DNA from 4 places in the Streptomyces sp. NPDC057280 genome. Region 4 is predicted to be linked to each of the others. Evidence: riboswitches for the same ligand, from Rfam matches in the RefSeq annotation. Region 4 holds a riboswitch; each other region holds the start of a gene.
What was found. A riboswitch is a leader RNA that binds a small molecule or an ion and turns the genes downstream of it on or off. The one in region 4 is predicted to bind cyclic di-AMP.

Region 1: it holds a riboswitch for cyclic di-AMP, as region 4 does, so the genes downstream of both, ACFUO4_RS06180 (peptidoglycan DD-metalloendopeptidase family protein) here and ACFUO4_RS34600 (M23 family metallopeptidase) in region 4, are expected to answer to the same signal.
Region 2: it holds a riboswitch for cyclic di-AMP, as region 4 does, so the genes downstream of both, ACFUO4_RS20425 (NlpC/P60 family protein) here and ACFUO4_RS34600 (M23 family metallopeptidase) in region 4, are expected to answer to the same signal.
Region 3: it holds a riboswitch for cyclic di-AMP, as region 4 does, so the genes downstream of both, ACFUO4_RS24700 (C40 family peptidase) here and ACFUO4_RS34600 (M23 family metallopeptidase) in region 4, are expected to answer to the same signal.

What each region holds. Positions count from the first base shown of each region.
Region 1 is NZ_JBHUYR010000001.1:1,336,488-1,340,389, reverse strand. It holds gene ACFUO4_RS06190 (tyrosine-protein phosphatase) at 1-165, opposite strand, end outside; gene ACFUO4_RS06185 (alpha-galactosidase) at 346-2,427, shown strand; cyclic di-AMP (ydaO/yuaA leader) riboswitch at 2,734-2,902, shown strand; gene ACFUO4_RS06180 (peptidoglycan DD-metalloendopeptidase family protein) at 2,907-3,827, shown strand.
Region 2 is NZ_JBHUYR010000003.1:413,842-417,743, forward strand. It holds gene ACFUO4_RS20415 (hypothetical protein) at 163-516, shown strand; gene ACFUO4_RS20420 (tellurite resistance/C4-dicarboxylate transporter family protein) at 494-1,498, opposite strand; gene ACFUO4_RS20425 (NlpC/P60 family protein) at 1,617-2,756, opposite strand; cyclic di-AMP (ydaO/yuaA leader) riboswitch at 2,765-2,936, opposite strand; gene pcrA (DNA helicase PcrA) at 3,201-3,902, shown strand, end outside.
Region 3 is NZ_JBHUYR010000004.1:183,325-187,226, forward strand. It holds gene ACFUO4_RS24685 (ATP-binding protein) at 1-221, shown strand, start outside; gene ACFUO4_RS24690 (LysR family transcriptional regulator) at 218-1,129, opposite strand; gene ACFUO4_RS24695 (LysE family translocator) at 1,219-1,854, shown strand; gene ACFUO4_RS24700 (C40 family peptidase) at 1,906-2,379, opposite strand; cyclic di-AMP (ydaO/yuaA leader) riboswitch at 2,383-2,594, opposite strand; gene ACFUO4_RS24705 (hypothetical protein) at 2,933-3,241, opposite strand; gene ACFUO4_RS24710 (ATP-dependent Clp protease proteolytic subunit) at 3,249-3,884, opposite strand.
Region 4 is NZ_JBHUYR010000007.1:474,925-478,826, forward strand. It holds gene ACFUO4_RS34590 (alginate lyase family protein) at 1-1,000, shown strand, start outside; tRNA gene ACFUO4_RS34595 (tRNA-Met) at 1,075-1,148, shown strand; cyclic di-AMP (ydaO/yuaA leader) riboswitch at 1,468-1,625, shown strand; gene ACFUO4_RS34600 (M23 family metallopeptidase) at 1,637-2,671, shown strand; gene ACFUO4_RS34605 (aldo/keto reductase) at 2,834-3,781, shown strand; gene ACFUO4_RS34610 (PrsW family intramembrane metalloprotease) at 3,788-3,902, opposite strand, start outside.

The sequences.
Region 1 (3,902 bases), on a different contig from region 4:
GTCCAGGAACGCGGCGTCCTCGTCGGTGGCGTGCGCGAGATGGCCGCTGCGGAACAGCACTCCGTACCGCACCCGCCGGCCGTCCTCGGTCGGCAGACCGCCCACATCACGGAAGTTGCGCACTCCGGCCAGCTCGGGCTCGGTCGACGGGATCTGCTGCGTCACGGGGGCTCCTCCCAGCCGGCCCCGTCGCCGCGGCTCGTCGACGGGCACGCTCCTGACGATACGACATAGGTTCCTGGGGCAATGAGTTGTCCACAGGCGTTTGCATCCGGGCACCTCAGGCCTCGATGATGTTGACACTTGAGTGCCACTGTTCGCCCCTGTTCGTATCTGTGAGGTTCCATGCTGGAGATCGCCCCCAACGGCCGCACCTGGCTCCTGACCGGGCCCGCCAGCAGCTACGCCGTCCACCTCACCGAGGGCGACGAGCTGCTGCATCTGCACTGGGGCCCCACCATCGCCCTTGCGGACGCCGAGGCGCTCGCGGTCCGTCCGCTGCCCGACTACTGGCCCTTCGAGTCCCCGCTCGACGGGCGCGAGGAGTACCCGGTCGAGGGCGGCCCTCGCTTCGTCCGCCCCGCCCTGTCGGTGCGCACCGGCGAGCGCCGCGGCACCGAGTGGAGCTTCGAGACGTACGAGACCGACACGGCCACGGACGAGCTGCGGCTGCGGTTCCGGGACGGCGGCCTCGTCGTCACGCTGCACTACCGGATGCGCGGCGACGTGGTGGAGCGCTGGACCACCCTGGAGAACCAGGGCGACGACGCCCTGGAGCTGCTGCGGGCCGACTCCGCCACCTGGACGCTGCCCGACCGCGAGGACTGGCGGCTCTCCCAGCTGCACGGCCGCTGGGCCGCCGAGTCCCGGCTCGTGCGCGCCCCCCTCACCTACGGTGAGAAGGTCATCGGCAGCCGCCGCGGCCACACCGGCCACCAGCACCTGCCCTGGGTCGCCCTGGACACCGACGCCGGCGAGGAGCGCGGCGAGGTCTACGCCTGCGCGCTCGGCTGGTCGGGCTCCTGGCGGATCGCGGTGGCCCAGCTCCCCGACGCGCGCGTGCAGATCACCGGCGGTGCCGGGTACGACGAGTCGGGGCTGCTGAGCCTGGCGGCGGGGGAGGCGTTCACCACCCCCGTCTTCGCCGGGCTGTGGAGCGACGGCGGTTTCGGCGGCGCCAGCCGCGCGTGGCACGCCTACCAGCGGACGTACGTCATCCCGGACGCCGAGCAGGACCGGCCGGTGCTGTTCAACTCCTGGGAGGCCACCCAGTTCGACATCTCCGAGGAGCAGCAGGGGAACCTCGCGCGGCGAGCCGCGGCCATCGGGGTCGAGCTCTTCGTCGTCGACGACGGCTGGTTCGGCGCTCGCACCAGCGACCGCGCCGGACTCGGCGACTGGACGGTCAACCGGGACCGCTTCCCGGGCGGCCTGAAGCCCCTCGCCGACTATGTGCACGCGCTCGGCATGCAGTTCGGCATCTGGGTCGAGCCCGAGATGGTCAACCCCGACAGCGACCTGTACCGGGCACACCCCGACTGGGTGCAGTTCCAGCCGGGACGAAAGCGGACGGAACTGCGCAATCAGCTCGTGCTCAACCTCGCGCGCGAGGACGTCAAGGAGTACCTCTGGGGGCAGCTCGACGCCCTGCTGTCCAGCGCCCCGATCGACTACGTGAAGTGGGACTTCAACCGCTGCTTCACCGACGCGGGCTGGCCCGGCGAGGCCTATCCGCAGCGGCTCTGGGTCGACCATGTGCAGGCCTTCTACGCCCTGTTGGACCGGCTGCGGGCCGCCCACCCCGGCGTCGCCTTCGAGTCCTGCTCGGGCGGCGGCGGCCGGATCGACCTCGGCGTGCTGAGCCGCACGGACCAGGTGTGGACCTCCGACAACACCGACCCGCTCGACCGGCTCGCCATCCAGCACGGCTTCAGCCAGATCCACCCCGCGCGCGTGATGGCCGCCTGGGTCACCGACAGCCCCAACACCCAGCTCAACGGGCGGGTCAGTTCGCTGCGCTTCCGCTTCGTCAGCGCCATGGCCGGAGTGCTCGGGGTGGGCGGGGACCTCACGGAGTGGACCGAGGAGGAGCTCGCCGAGGCCCGCGAGTGGGTGGAGCTCTACAAGGGCATCCGGCCGCTCGTGCAGCGTGGCGACCAGTACCGGCTGCGGGCGCCGCAGGGCGACGGACTGAGCGCCGTGCAGTACGTCCTCGGGGACGAGACCGTCGTCCTGGCCTGGCTCCAGTCGCAGCGGTACGGCGAACCCGTTCCGGCGCTCCGTCTGCGCGGCCTCGACCCCACGGCCTCGTATGAATGCCGCGAAACGGGCGAAATCCACAGAGGAGCCGTATTGCAGCATCACGGGCTGCGGGTGGGATTGCGGGGCGATCTGGATGCGGCAGTTCTGCGACTGCGTCGCATCTGAACTTTCTGTCCGAATTGACGGCTTGCGTAGCCTTCATTCCAACTCGCTCTGGAATCGGGGAAGCTGTGAAAACGGCACGTGAGCAGCGTCATATCGGTGACCCTGAGTCGTCCGTCATGTTCACGTAATTCGCCGTCAAAAACTGGGTGATTGCGTTCCGGGAAGGCCGCCACAACACGGAGGGTGACCGTGAATTTCGCGGCGGATCAAGAGGAACGCAATCACCCTGGAACCTCTTACTTGTCCCTTTGCGTCTTCCTCGCTTACGTTCGCCACCAATCCGGACGGACGCCCAATCCTGCCGCCGACCGGAATCCGCACAACTCACCCGTGAACGGCAGGAGCGGGGGACCCACAGGTACAACCGCCTGGACCGGTCTTCCGGAACAGGCTTGGGGTTAAGTCGCACCTCGGTGCGTCCGGACATCTCCAGTCCGCACCCGACAGCTCACCTCGCAGGCGCCGGAGAGGAATTCCCCATGCCCGCGAAGGGTAAGCACCGCCGCCCCAAGTCCCAGCGGCTCACCCGCTCGATCGCCGTCGCCGGAACCGGTGGCGCCGCACTCGCCCTGCCTCTGATGGGGGCCGCCGGCGCCCACGCGGCCACCGGCCAGTCCGTTTCTGAAAAGGCGGTCCAGTCCGTTCCGGTCGCCGCGAAGACGGCCACCGAGAAGGCCACGCAGAAGAAGGGCGCCGCGAACACCGCGACCGTGCGCACCTATTCGGTGAGGGCCGGCGACTACCTCTCGAAGATCGCCGACGAACAGCACGTCACCGGCGGCTGGAAGAAGCTGTACTCGGACAACCGTGAGGCCGTCGGTTCCGACCCCTCGCTCATCCATCCCGGCCTGAAGCTCACGCTGGGCAAGAAGGCGGCGGCGAGGACCGAGAAGCCGGCGAGCGCGGACAGGTCGACGAGCTCCGAGAAGTCCTCGTCCTCCTCGGACACGACGACCGCCACCCGGAGCAGCGAGTCGGCCGGCAGTTCCAGTGGCTTCACCCTGCCCGTCTCCGGCGCCACCGTCGGCACGGGCTACCACGTGGCCGGCAGCATGTGGTCCAGCGGCTATCACACGGGCGTCGACTTCGTCGTCCCGACCGGTACCCCGCTCAAGGCCGTGGGTGCGGGCACCGTCGTCTCCGCCGGCTGGGGCGGCGCGTACGGCAACCAGGTCGTCATCAAGCTGGCCGACGGCTACTACGCGCAGTACGCCCACCTGTCCTCGCTGTCGGTCTCGTCCGGCCAGACTGTCACCGAGGGCCAGCAGGTCGGCCTCTCCGGTGCCACCGGCAACGTGACCGGTCCGCACCTCCACTTCGAGATCCGGACGACGCCGGACTACGGCTCGGACGTGGACCCGGTCGCGTACCTCCGCTCGAAGGGCGTCGCCGTCGGCTGACGCTCCCCCCGATGCCACCGAAGGCCGGATCCCGATCCCCGGGTCCGGCCTTCGGTGTGGGGTCTTGCCGTTTCA
Region 2 (3,902 bases), on a different contig from region 4:
CTGCGCCTTCCGCTTCACGTGGGGTGCTGACCGAACTGCGGATTCCGGAGCAGACGGGAGTCGTGGGGTGCTATAGGGCGCATATATGCACCAACCCGCGGCGGGAAGGGAGGCGGGGGTGGTGTGCTGGGGTGGCCGTGGCCCTGATTAGGCTCCGGGGCCATGGACGTACTCATCCACCTCTTCGTCGGCCTGCACATCATCGGCATCGCCTCGCTGCTCGGCGGCTTCCTCACGCAGATGAAGGCGATGGGGCAGGGCACCGCCCGCTTCGTCCCCGCGATGCTGCACGGCGCGCTGACCATGCTGGTCACCGGCGCGATCCTGGTCGGCCTCAACCAGGCGGACGACCAGCACGTCAACAACGTCAAGATCGGCGTGAAGCTGGCGCTGCTGGTCGTGATCCTCGGGCTCGTCTACGTCAAGCGGGACGACGAGAAGGTGGAGAAGGGGCTGTTCGGGCTGGTCGGCGCGCTGACCGTGGCCAACATCTTCATCGCGGTGCTGTGGACCTGACCGGCGGTGCGTCGGCCCTGATCCCGGCCCGGGCCGAGGCCACGGCACCCGCCGCCACGGCCAGCCACGCCGCCACCGCGATCCACAGCAGCACCTGACCCGGCGTCTTCAGCCAGGACACGTCGAGCGCGGTGGCGACGGACAGGGTCGCCGCCGACGTCATCCCCATCGGGAACACCGTCGCCCAGCGGCGGACGTCGTAGTGCGGACGCGGCCACCGGAACTCGGCGGCCAGCAGGACGACGTACCAGGACAGGTCGAGGATCAGCAGCGCGACGGTCACCGCGCGCAGGACGCCCCGGTCGTCGGCGTTCCACAGGTACAGGCTCGCGCTGTCGGCCGCGATCAGCTTCGACCCGGCCAGCGCCGAGATGGCCATCGCCCCGCCGGCCACCCAGTGGTCCCCGGCGCCCGTCGTCACCTGGCGCAGGTCGAAGTGGGCCAGGGCGAGGCCGTAGAAGACCAGGCCCAGCCAGAACAGCACCAGGGCCGCATGTGCGAGCCACGCCGTCGAGAGCGCGCCGGCGAGCGTCGCACCGAGCACGGCCAAGCCCTGCGTCGCCACGCAGATCAGGAACACCGCGCCCGGCATCCGCCGCTTCCAGTGCCCCATGACCAGCACGATCAGCAGCGGCCACAGCACCGTGGCCAGCGCCAGCAGTGCTTCGGCGAGGTGCTGCCAGCCCAGGGCGGAGAAGCGGGTGCCCAGCACCGTGGTCGCCGCGACCGCCGTGAGCGCGCCCGGCGTCTCGGCCTCCGCCACCCAGCGCGACCGCTCCAGCAGCAGGCGTACGGCGAAGTCGGCGGCCAGCGCCACCCAGCCCACGGACGCCAGCACCAGAGCAATGCGGGACATCACCTCGTACCCCGTCAGATGCAGGGCGACCGACACGATGCCGGTCGCCATCACCGCGGAACCGGCGGCGGGCGGGCGCTGCGCCCACCAGGTGCGGAGGGGGGAGGTATGGGGCGTCTCGGGCATGAAAGTGATGCTAAGGAGCGCGCGGGGGGATGAGAGCGGGGCACGCGCGCGGGCGTGGAGAAAAGAGCGCGGGGGTGCGCGACGCCTGGGCCGGGCGCGCCACCGCGGACGGGCCGGCCTAGGCCGGGCGCACCACGCTGTGGATCGCCGACTCGCCGTCGTAGTAGATCGACTCCTCGCGGACGTACGCCCCCGGCTTCGGCGCGTGGATCATCATGCCGTTGCCGATGTAGAGGCCGACGTGGCTGACGTCGTCGTAGAAGAAGACCAGGTCACCGGGCTGGGCGTTGGCGAGGGAGACCGTGGTGCCGAAGTTCACCTGGTCGTAGGTGGTGCGGGGGAGGGTGATGCCGGCGGCGTTCCAGGCGGCCTGGGTGAGGCCGGAGCAGTCGTAGGAGTCGGGGCCGGTGGCGCCCCAGACGTACGGCTTGCCGACCTGCGCGCGGGCGAAGGCGAGGGCCTTGTCGGCCTTGGTGGCGTATGAGGAGTCGGCCGGGGCCGAGCTGTCCGGAGTGCTCGCCTCCTGTTCCGCCGCCGCGGTCTGCTCCGCGGCCTTCTGCTGCTGCGCCAGCTCCGCGGCCTTGCGGGCGGCCTCCTCCTGCTTCTTCTTCTCGATCGCCGCGAGCCGCGCCTTCTCCTCGGCGGTCAGCTGCGACAGCAGCTCGCGCGCGGCGGAGAGCTTGCGCTGGACGGTCGCCTTGGCGGTCTTCAGGTCGGCCTGCGAGTCGGTGAGCGTCTCGAGGCTCTTGGTGGCCTCCTGCCGCTTCTTCATCGTCGCGGACTGAGCGCTGATGTAGTCGTCGACCGCACCCTTCTGACGGTCCGTCATGCGGCCCATCAGCTGCGTCTGGTCGAAGTAGTCCTGCGGGGTGTCCGCGAGCAGGAAGGTCGCGGTGTCGGGCGCGGAGGCGCCGGTGCGGTACTGGGCCGCGGCGAAGGAACCGAGTTCCTCGCGGGCCTCGTTGAGCTTCTGGGTGCGCTGGGCGACGTCGTCGAGGAGGGTGTCGACCTCCTTGCGCTGCGTGGCGGTCTTCTCCTTGGCCGAGTTGTACTTCTCGGTCGCCGACTCCGCCTGCCGGTAGAGGTCGTCGACCTTCTTCTCGACTTCCTCCAGGCTCGGCCTGTCGTCGGTCGAGGGGGCGGCGGTGGCGGTCTGGGAGAGCAGGGCCACGGAGGTGAGGGCGGCCGTTGCGAGCGCGGGGGTGCGTATGCCTGCTACGCGCGTTCCCGCAGGACGTGGCCTTGCGTGCGACGCCAAGGGAGGCGACTCCTTCCATGTTCCGCCTACCGAGTTAGCTGTCGGGTTCGGGCGGGTGGTTCGGAAGGTGTGCCCTACGGCCGTCCCCCGAAAGGGAGTTGGGCCGATTCACCCCAAGGTCGGTGTGGGTCCCCGGCTCCGGCTGCCATGGCGGCGCACCGGACTCGGCGGAGGCCGCGCGGCCCGGCGACGTTCGCCGGTGGGGGTCGTACGGCCTGACCGGCACGGTAGCCAACGGGTGTGGCCCCTGTGAAGGTTGATGTCCGATAGGCCCGATACATTTTCGTGACCTTGGCCGGCCGGTCGCGAGAAGTAATGGGCAGGTGACGGAAGGTGCTCGGCGATCACGGCCGGAAGATCCCCGGCTTCGGAGGAGGCCGTCATCGGGCCGACTTCTCGGGGCGGCGGCGGGGTGTCAGTGCGGCACCCTAGACTCGGAGAGCGATGAGCAGCCTCTTTGACGACAGCTTCCTGGCGGACCTCCAGACCCCCAAGGGTCACGAGGAGGAGCCCCCGCCTCCGCCCGAGGACGAGCACGGACCGGAACCCGTTCCGGACGATCTGTTCGGCGGGAAGTTCGACGTGCCGCCGGACCGGGACGCGTACTACCGCGACGGCGCCCCGCGCCCGGCCCTGGACGCGGCGGCGCTGATCGAGGGGCTCAACGAGAACCAGCGGGCCGCCGTCGTGCACTCCGGCACCCCGCTGCTCATCGTGGCCGGCGCCGGATCGGGCAAGACACGCGTGCTCACGCACCGTATCGCCTACCTGCTGGCCGAGCGGAATGTCCACCCGGGGCAGATCCTCGCGATCACCTTCACCAACAAGGCCGCGGGCGAGATGAAGGAACGCGTCGAGCAGCTCGTCGGCCCGCGCGCGAACGCGATGTGGGTGATGACCTTCCACAGTGCGTGCGTGCGCATCCTGCGGCGGGAGAGCAAGAAGCTCGGCTTCACGTCCTCCTTCTCGATCTACGACGCCGCCGACTCCAAGCGCCTCATGGCCCTGGTCTGCCGTGACCTCGACCTCGACCCCAAGCGCTTCCCGCCCAAGTCCTTCAGCGCCAAGATCAGCAACCTCAAGAACGAGCTGATCGACGAGGAGGACTTCGCGGCCCAGGCCACCGACGGCTTCGAGAAGACCCTC
Region 3 (3,902 bases), on a different contig from region 4:
TCGGAGTCACCGACAGCCACCCCCGCTTCCCCAAGCGGCTCCCGGCCGCCGTCCAGCAGGACAACGGCCGCGGCATGGTGATCATCCGCTGGCTGACCGCGGAGTGCGGCGGCAAGCTGAGAGTCCGCCCCACCCGCGAGGGCGGCAAGACGGTCTCCATCGAACTCCCGTGGACGGTACCGGCACAGCCGGTGTCCGCGGCGGGACAGCAAGAGCCCTAGGGCCGGGCCCGGCCGAACGCGCCCCTGAGGAGTGCCCGGAAGGCGTCCGCCGTCGGAGCCGTCTCGTCGGTGCGATGGGCGACCGAGATGGTACGGCGCAGATCCCCCGGTTCCAGCAGTCGTACCCCCACCGGTGTCACCGACGTCCGCGCCACCATCTCCGGGACCACCGCGACGCCGAGCCCAGCACTCACCAGCGCGCAGACCAGGGCGTACACGGGCGTCGCCACCAGTACGGACGCGGTGGCGCCGGCCCGGGCGAGGGCCGCCTCCACGCCGCGCCGGGCAGGATGGTCCGGGGCCATGCTGATCAGCGGCTGGCCGGCGAGTCCGGTCAGGGGCAGGCGTGCGGTGCCCTCGGCGAGGGCATGCCCCGGGGCGGTCACCAGGACCAGCTCCTCCACCAGGACCGGCTCCACGCTGACGGACGCGGGCAGCGGTACCGGGTCCGCGGGCTCGTAGGAATGCGTCAGCGCCAGATCCACGTCACCGGCCGCCACCGCCGCCACCCCGGCCGGCGGTTCGAGGTGGGCGACGGTCAGTTCCACGTCCGGATACGCCCGGCGGAACGCGCTCAGCACGGGCGGCAGCAGCTGGATGCCCGCGGTCTGGAAGGTGCCGAGCCGCAGCGTGCCGCCGGACAGCCCGGTCAGCCGCGCGAGTTCATGGCGGGCCTGCTCCATCTCGTCCAGCACCCGGCGGGCCCGGGCCACCAGGAGCTCCCCGGCGCCCGTGAGCCGTGCGCCGCGGTGATGCCGTACGAGAAGGGCGGTGCCCGCCTCCCGCTCCAGTTTGGCCAGCTGCTGGGAGAGCGCGGGGGTGGTGTACCCGAGGCGCTGGGCGGCCCGGGTGATCGAGCCGGCCTCGGCGACGGCGACCAGCGCGGCGAGCCGGTTCGGGTCGTACATGCCGAGCCCCCAGCCTAAAGGGATGCTTAAGTAAGACTCAGGATATTCGACATACCTGCTGAAGGCTCACGCGCGGCAGGCTGACAGGCATGGACGCACAGCTCATCGCCTTCACCGGGGTCGCCGCCGGCATGGTCGCCATGCCCGGCGCCGATTTCACCGTCGTCGTACGCAACGCACTGGTCTCCCGCCGGGCCGGTGTCGCCAGTGCCCTCGGTGTCGCGGGCGGGCTGCTGCTGCACACGGCGCTGGCGGTGGCCGGGGTCGCCGCTGTCCTGGCGGCCGTACCGGCACTGTTCCGTGCGCTCCAACTCCTGGGCGGTGCCTATGTGCTGTACCTGGGTGTACGGTCCCTGCGCTCACTGAGCGGTCCGCACACGGTGGTTGAGGACGCCCGGAGCGGCTCCGCGCGGCCTCTTCGGCAGGGGTTCGTCACCAACGCCCTCAATCCGAAGGCGCCCGTCACCTTCCTGAGCCTGTTGCCGCAGTTCGTGCCGGACGGTTCGGCCGCGCTGCCCCGGACGCTGCTGCTGGCGCTGATCGTGGTGGTGCTCGCCCTGGTGTGGTTCCCGGCGGTGGCGCTGCTGGTGGACCGGCTGGGCCGGTGGCTCAGGCGGCCGCGGGCCGCGCGGCTCGTCGCGGGCGTCACCGGCACCGCGCTGACGGTGCTGGGCGTGGTCCTGCTCCTCGAACCGCTGCTCGCCCTCGACCGGGGAGCAGCCTGAGGCCCCGCGGGGGCGGCGGCGGGTCAGGTCGCCGCCGCCCCCGCGGGAAGGTCACTTGACCCGGCCGTACCAGACGCTCTTCGTCCAGATCTTCTGGAGCTTCACGACCTCCCCGCTCTTCGGGGAGTGCCAGATCTTCCCCTTCCCCGCGTAGATCCCGACGTGGTAGACGCTCGACCCCGAGTGGAAGAACACGAGGTCGCCGGCCTTGCGGCTGCCGGCCGAGATGTGGCGGGTCTTGTTGTACTGCTGGGCCGCCGTCCGGGGCAGCTTCTTGCCCGCCTTCTTGTACGAGTACAGCGTGAGCCCGGAGCAGTCGAACCTGTGCGGCCCCGCGGCGCCCCACTTGTACGGGGAGCCCTTCTTGGAAGCCGCGACCTGGAGTGCCTTCGTCGCCGGTGTCGCGGCCTCGGCGTCGGATGCGACGCCCGGGACCACGATGGAGCCGCCCACTGCGGCGATGGTGAGGGCCGAGGCGGTACCGGCTCGGGCCATCAGCGACGGGACACGATTGAGCGCAGACATGCGCAACCCTTCGTCAGCCGCCTGTGAAGGATGACCTGTCGGATTCGGGCTGGCGAAGTTGCCCGGCCGCGTACTGCGGCTTCACCCCAAGGGCTGCTCGGAACGGCCGTTGAGCGCTGTTCCGGCGACCCGTCGTGCTTGGGTCCTCCACTCCTGCCGATCCACTCCTGTCGACCGGTCATCCGGGTGGCGGCAGGACTCGGCGTCCACCCGGATCGCCCCGCCGCTGCGGCGGGGGCTTGTCGTCAGACAGGGATCTTCACGCACGGACACCCGAAAAACCCAATGGAATCGGGGATTTGTGGCGTTACTCACCACTCACCCGTTCGGGTGGACACTCCTCTGTTCGAGGGACTGTCGAGGGGGTCGAGGAGCCTCGGACCAGCGACGGAACGTCTCATTCCGGCCTCGGGCTACGCGCGTTGTGCAACCCTGACGGCCCCACAGAACGACGGGCGACTACTCCAAACGGGGGTACGTCTTTTGGTCCGTTTGAAAGCCGGTCCGGACGCCTCGCCGTCCCGGTCGGCGGTCCGGACCGGGCGCTTCCGCGTCAACTGCCGACGTGCGGCGGCACCGTGACCCGCGCCGTGCGCCGCTCACCGTCCAGGACGCGCAGCGCCCGCGCCAGGGTTGCGGCATGCAGCTCCGTCTCACCCCGCTGGTGCATCAGCGTCAGCGCGTCACGCAGCTCGGCCGCCTTGGCGACCAGCGCCTGCGCGGCCCGCAGCCCGCGGTAGGTGTCGCCGTGGTGCGCCGGGTTGATCCGGCCCAGCAGGTCGACCACGTCGAGATAACGGTCGATCAACTCGCCCTCGGCGCGCGTCAGTGCGGGCAGCGGCGGGAGTTCGGGTGGCAGCATCGTCCGCTCACCGGGTGCCGGGCGCGGGGCGCGAGGCCTTGCGGCTGGGGATGATCTGATCCACCAGGCCGTATTCCAGGGCCTCTTGAGCGGTGAGGATCTTGTCCCGCTCGATGTCCTCGGTGACTTGCTCCCGGCTGCGCCCGGTGTGCTGGACGAGCATCTCCTCCAGACGGTCGCGGACGCGCCCCAACTCAGCCGCGCGGATGGCCAGATCGCTGGCCTGCCCCTCCACCGGCTCGGTCAGCGAGGGTTGGTGGATCACCATGAGGGCACCCGGCAGCGCGAACCGCTTGCCGGGGGTGCCGGCCGTGAGCAGGACGGCCGCGGACGATCCGGCCTGCCCCAGGCAGATGGTCTCCACGTCGCACGTGACGAACTGCATCGTGTCGTAGATCGCCGACATGGCACTGAAGGAGCCGCCGGGGGAGTTGATGTAGAGCGAGATGTCCCGGTCCGGGTCCTGGTGCTCGAGGTGCATGAACTGCGCCATCACGTCGTTCGCCGAGATGTCGTCCACCGCGGTGCCGAGGAAGACGATCCGCTCCTCCAGCAGCTTCGAGTACGGGTCCATCGTCTTGCTGCCGGAACTCGTGCGTTCGGTGAACTCGGGCAGGACGTGGCGGGCGGTCGGTCGGGTCATGGGTACCCCTCCTTCGGC
Region 4 (3,902 bases):
GCGGGACAGCAAGTACGGGGCGTACACGTACACGCCGGAGCCGTACGCCAGCGTCGACTGCCCCGGTGGCGACCACGCCGACCGGCCCGCGCACGGGTGTGTCGAGGAGCGCGAGGACGCCATCGCCGCCTACACCCAGGCCCTTCTCTTCCGGATCACCGGCAAGCAGCAGCACGCTGTGAAGGCCAGGGAGATCATGGACGCCTGGTCGGCGAAGATGCGGCGGCACACCGAGGAGGACGCCGGGCTGCAGACCGGGTGGGCCGGGTCGACATGGGCGCGGGCCGCCGAGATCGTCCGGCACAGTCCCGGCGCGGGCTGGCCGGCGGACCGGGTCGCCCGGTTCGAGACCATGCTGCGCACGGCGTATCTGCCGGCCGTCACGCGCAAGGTCCCCGACTACAACGGCAACTGGGACCTCGTGATGACCGACGCGGCCATCGGCATCGCCGTCTTCCTGGAGGACCGCAAGGCCTTCGACCACGCCCTGGAACGGGTCCGCGAGCGCGTGCCCGCCTACTTCTACCTGGCGAAGGACGGCAAGCTGCCGCTCACGCCCAAGGGGTCGACCGTCGGCACCCCGCAGAAGCTCACGACGTACTGGTTCGGGCAGAAGACGTACAAGGACGGCATGTCCCAGGAGACCTGCCGCAACTTCAAGCACGTCGGCTACTCCCTCGCCGCCACCGCCCACATCGCCGAGACCGCCTGGCACCAGGGCATCGACCTGTACGGCGAGGTGAAGGACCGGCTCAAGAGCGCCCTCGCCTTCCACGCCCGGTACCAGGCGGGGGAGACCGCGCCCGTGTGGCTGTGCGGCGGCAAGGTCGACCGGAACATGGGGCCGGACCTGGAGGTCGCCCTCAACCACCTGGAGAACCGCCTCGGCGACTCCGTCCCGGCCGCCCACAAGCTCGCCGAAAAGACCCGCCCGGCCGGCACCGACAACCTCTTCGTCTCCTGGGAGACCCTGACCCACGCGGGCAATCCCGGCACCTGAGAACCGCCCGTGAGCTGCGGCGACGTAAAGGTGGCGCGAGCGGTCCCGCGAATGGCGTATGCTGGTTTCACCGACGCGGGGTGGAGCAGCTCGGTAGCTCGCTGGGCTCATAACCCAGAGGTCGCAGGTTCAAATCCTGTCCCCGCTACTGAAGGCCCAGGGCCGGAATCCAGTTCAATGGATTCCGGCCCTGAGTCGTTTCGAGGTTCTTCCGCTGGAGTCGGCGATGTCACGGCCGGTGATCGGGCGAGCGCCCTCCGCATAACAACTGACATACCGTCAATACCTGTGAGCCTCCTGGGAGTCCTCGCGGGCGCGGTCAACTCGCCCGATTTTCACCGGCCATGACCCCTACGTCCTGCCGAAAAAGGTTAATGATCAAGCGGAACAGCTTGGAATCCGTACCCCGGGTCTATTAACGTTCGATAACGCAGCGCGGTCGTCCCAGCCGTCACAAGAGTCGGCTCCGTGCGCACGCGCCGAATCCCGCAAGGGAACCGGGGAACCACCAACTTGGGGTGAATCACGCGGAAGTCGCCGTGGCAGCACGGCGGTTATACGCGCGTAGGAGACCTTCCTGCTCCGAACCCGTCAGCTAACCCGGTAGGCGAGAAGGAAGGAAAGGAGCACGCCCACGTGGCGTCAAACCGGCCTGCCCCCGAGGCCCCGTACGTGCCGAGCCAGCGCAGCACCGATGCCTTCGGCTACGGCAGCTACCACCACGACGAGGGCCCGCAGGACGTCTGGAATCCCACCGAGGACTCCCTCCGTCCGCCGCGTGGCAAGCACCGGGTGGCCAAGCAGCGCGGCGGGGGACTCGCCCGCAGTTCCACGGTCCTGGGCGTCGGTGTCATAGCCGCCGTCGGCGCGGGCGGCATGGCCAGCGCCAACACCGGCAAGCCGCCGGTCTCCATCTCGATCCCCGACCTGCCCAACGTGGGCGGTGTCTTCGGCGGTGACGACGAGGCCCCCAAGGGTTCCGCCACCGCCCTCAGCAGCCTGGCCACCAGCGCCACGCGGACCGCCGAGACCGGCTCGGACGCCGGTGAGGCGCTGCGCAACCGGATCATGGCGCAGGCCGAGAGCCAGCAGAACCAGGTCGACAACAAGGCGCAGCTGGCCGCCGAGGCCGAGGTCGCCACGCAGACCGCGAAGGCCGAGGCCGCCGCGCTCAAGCAGGCCGCCGACGACGCCGCGGCGGCGAAGAAGGCCGCCGAGGAGAAGGCCGCGAAGGAGGCCGAGGCCAAGCGCCTCGCCGAGCTCGCCAAGCAGTTCACGCTGCCGACCTCCTCGTACACGATCACCTCGACCTTCGGTCAGGCCGGTTCGCTGTGGTCCTCCGGCTACCACACCGGTCTGGACTTCGCGGCCCCCACGGGCACGCTGATCAAGGCGATCCACAGCGGCACCATCACGGAGGCCGGCTGGGCCGGCTCCTACGGCTACCGCACGATCCTCACCCTCGACGACGGCACCGAGCTGTGGTTCTGCCACCAGTCCTCGATCAGCGTCAGTGTCGGCCAGAAGGTCGGCACCGGTGATGTCATCGGGCGCGTGGGCGCGACCGGCAACGTGACCGGCGCCCACCTGCACCTGGAGGTCCACCCCGACGGGGCGGACACCGGCATCGACCCGATGGCGTGGCTGCGGAGCAAGGGCCTCAACCCCTGAGGCGCGGCACCTTCTGAACCCCGGCGGTCCCGACGCTCACCCCCCGACGTCAGGGCCGCCGGTCTTTGCGTGCCCGCCGCGGAATGTTGTACTCCGCTTGTTTACGGGAACTTTGCGGCCGTCCCGGAAGATCCGCCTCCGACGTGGGCGTTGTCCATCACCATGACTTCTCTTCGCAAGCTGGGCACGTCCGATCTCGAGGTCTTCCCGCTCTCCCTCGGCGGCAACGTCTTCGGCTGGACCGCCGACGAGGCGCAGTCCTTCGCCGTCCTCGACGCCTACGCCGCCGCGGGCGGCAACTTCCTCGACACCGCCGACTCCTACTCGCACTGGGTGGAGGGCAACTCGGGCGGCGAGTCCGAGACCATCATCGGCAAGTGGGTCAGGGCGCGCGGCAACCGCGACGACGTCGTGATCGCCACGAAGGTCAGCCAGCACCCGGAGCTCCAGGGTCTGCGGGCCGCCAACATCAAGGCCGCCGCGGACGCCTCCCTGCGCCGCCTGGGCACCGACCACATCGACCTCTACTACACCCACTTCGACAAGCCCGAGGTGCCGGTCGAGGAGATCATCGGCGCGCTGGACGAACTGGTGAAGGCGGGCAAGGTGCGGCACATCGCCGCGTCCAACATCTCGGCCGAGCGGCTGGAGAAGTCGCTGGCCTTCTCCGAGCGCGAGGGCCTGGCCCGGTACGTGGCGCTCCAGCCGCACTACAACCTGGTCTCGCGCGAGACGTACGAGGGTGAGCTCCAGGACCTGGCGGAGCGCAGCGGCCTCGCCGCCGTGCCCTACTTCGCGCTCGCCTCCGGGTTCCTCACCGGCAAGTACCGCGACGGCGAGGTGGTGGAGGGCGCCCGGGCCGCCGCCGGCGCCGGCAAGCACCTGGAGACGGAGCGGGGCCGCAAGGTCCTCGCCGCCCTCGACGACATCGCCGAGGCCCACCGCGTGCCGGTCGCCACGGTCGCCCTGGCCTGGCTCGCCGCCCAGCCGACGGTGGCGGCCCCGATCGCCTCGGCGCGGGTGGTGGACCAGCTGCCGGCGCTGGTGAAGGTGGCGGAGGTGACCCTCACGGAGGCCGAGACGGAGCGGCTGACGCAGGCGTCCGCGTAGCTCTCGTCAGGACTGGTAGGGGTTGTACGCGGGGTACGGCGCCGGCTGCTGGCCGTACCCGTACACCCCGTACATCGGCCACGGCGCCGCCACCACCGGGACCGGCGGCGCCGTCGCACGG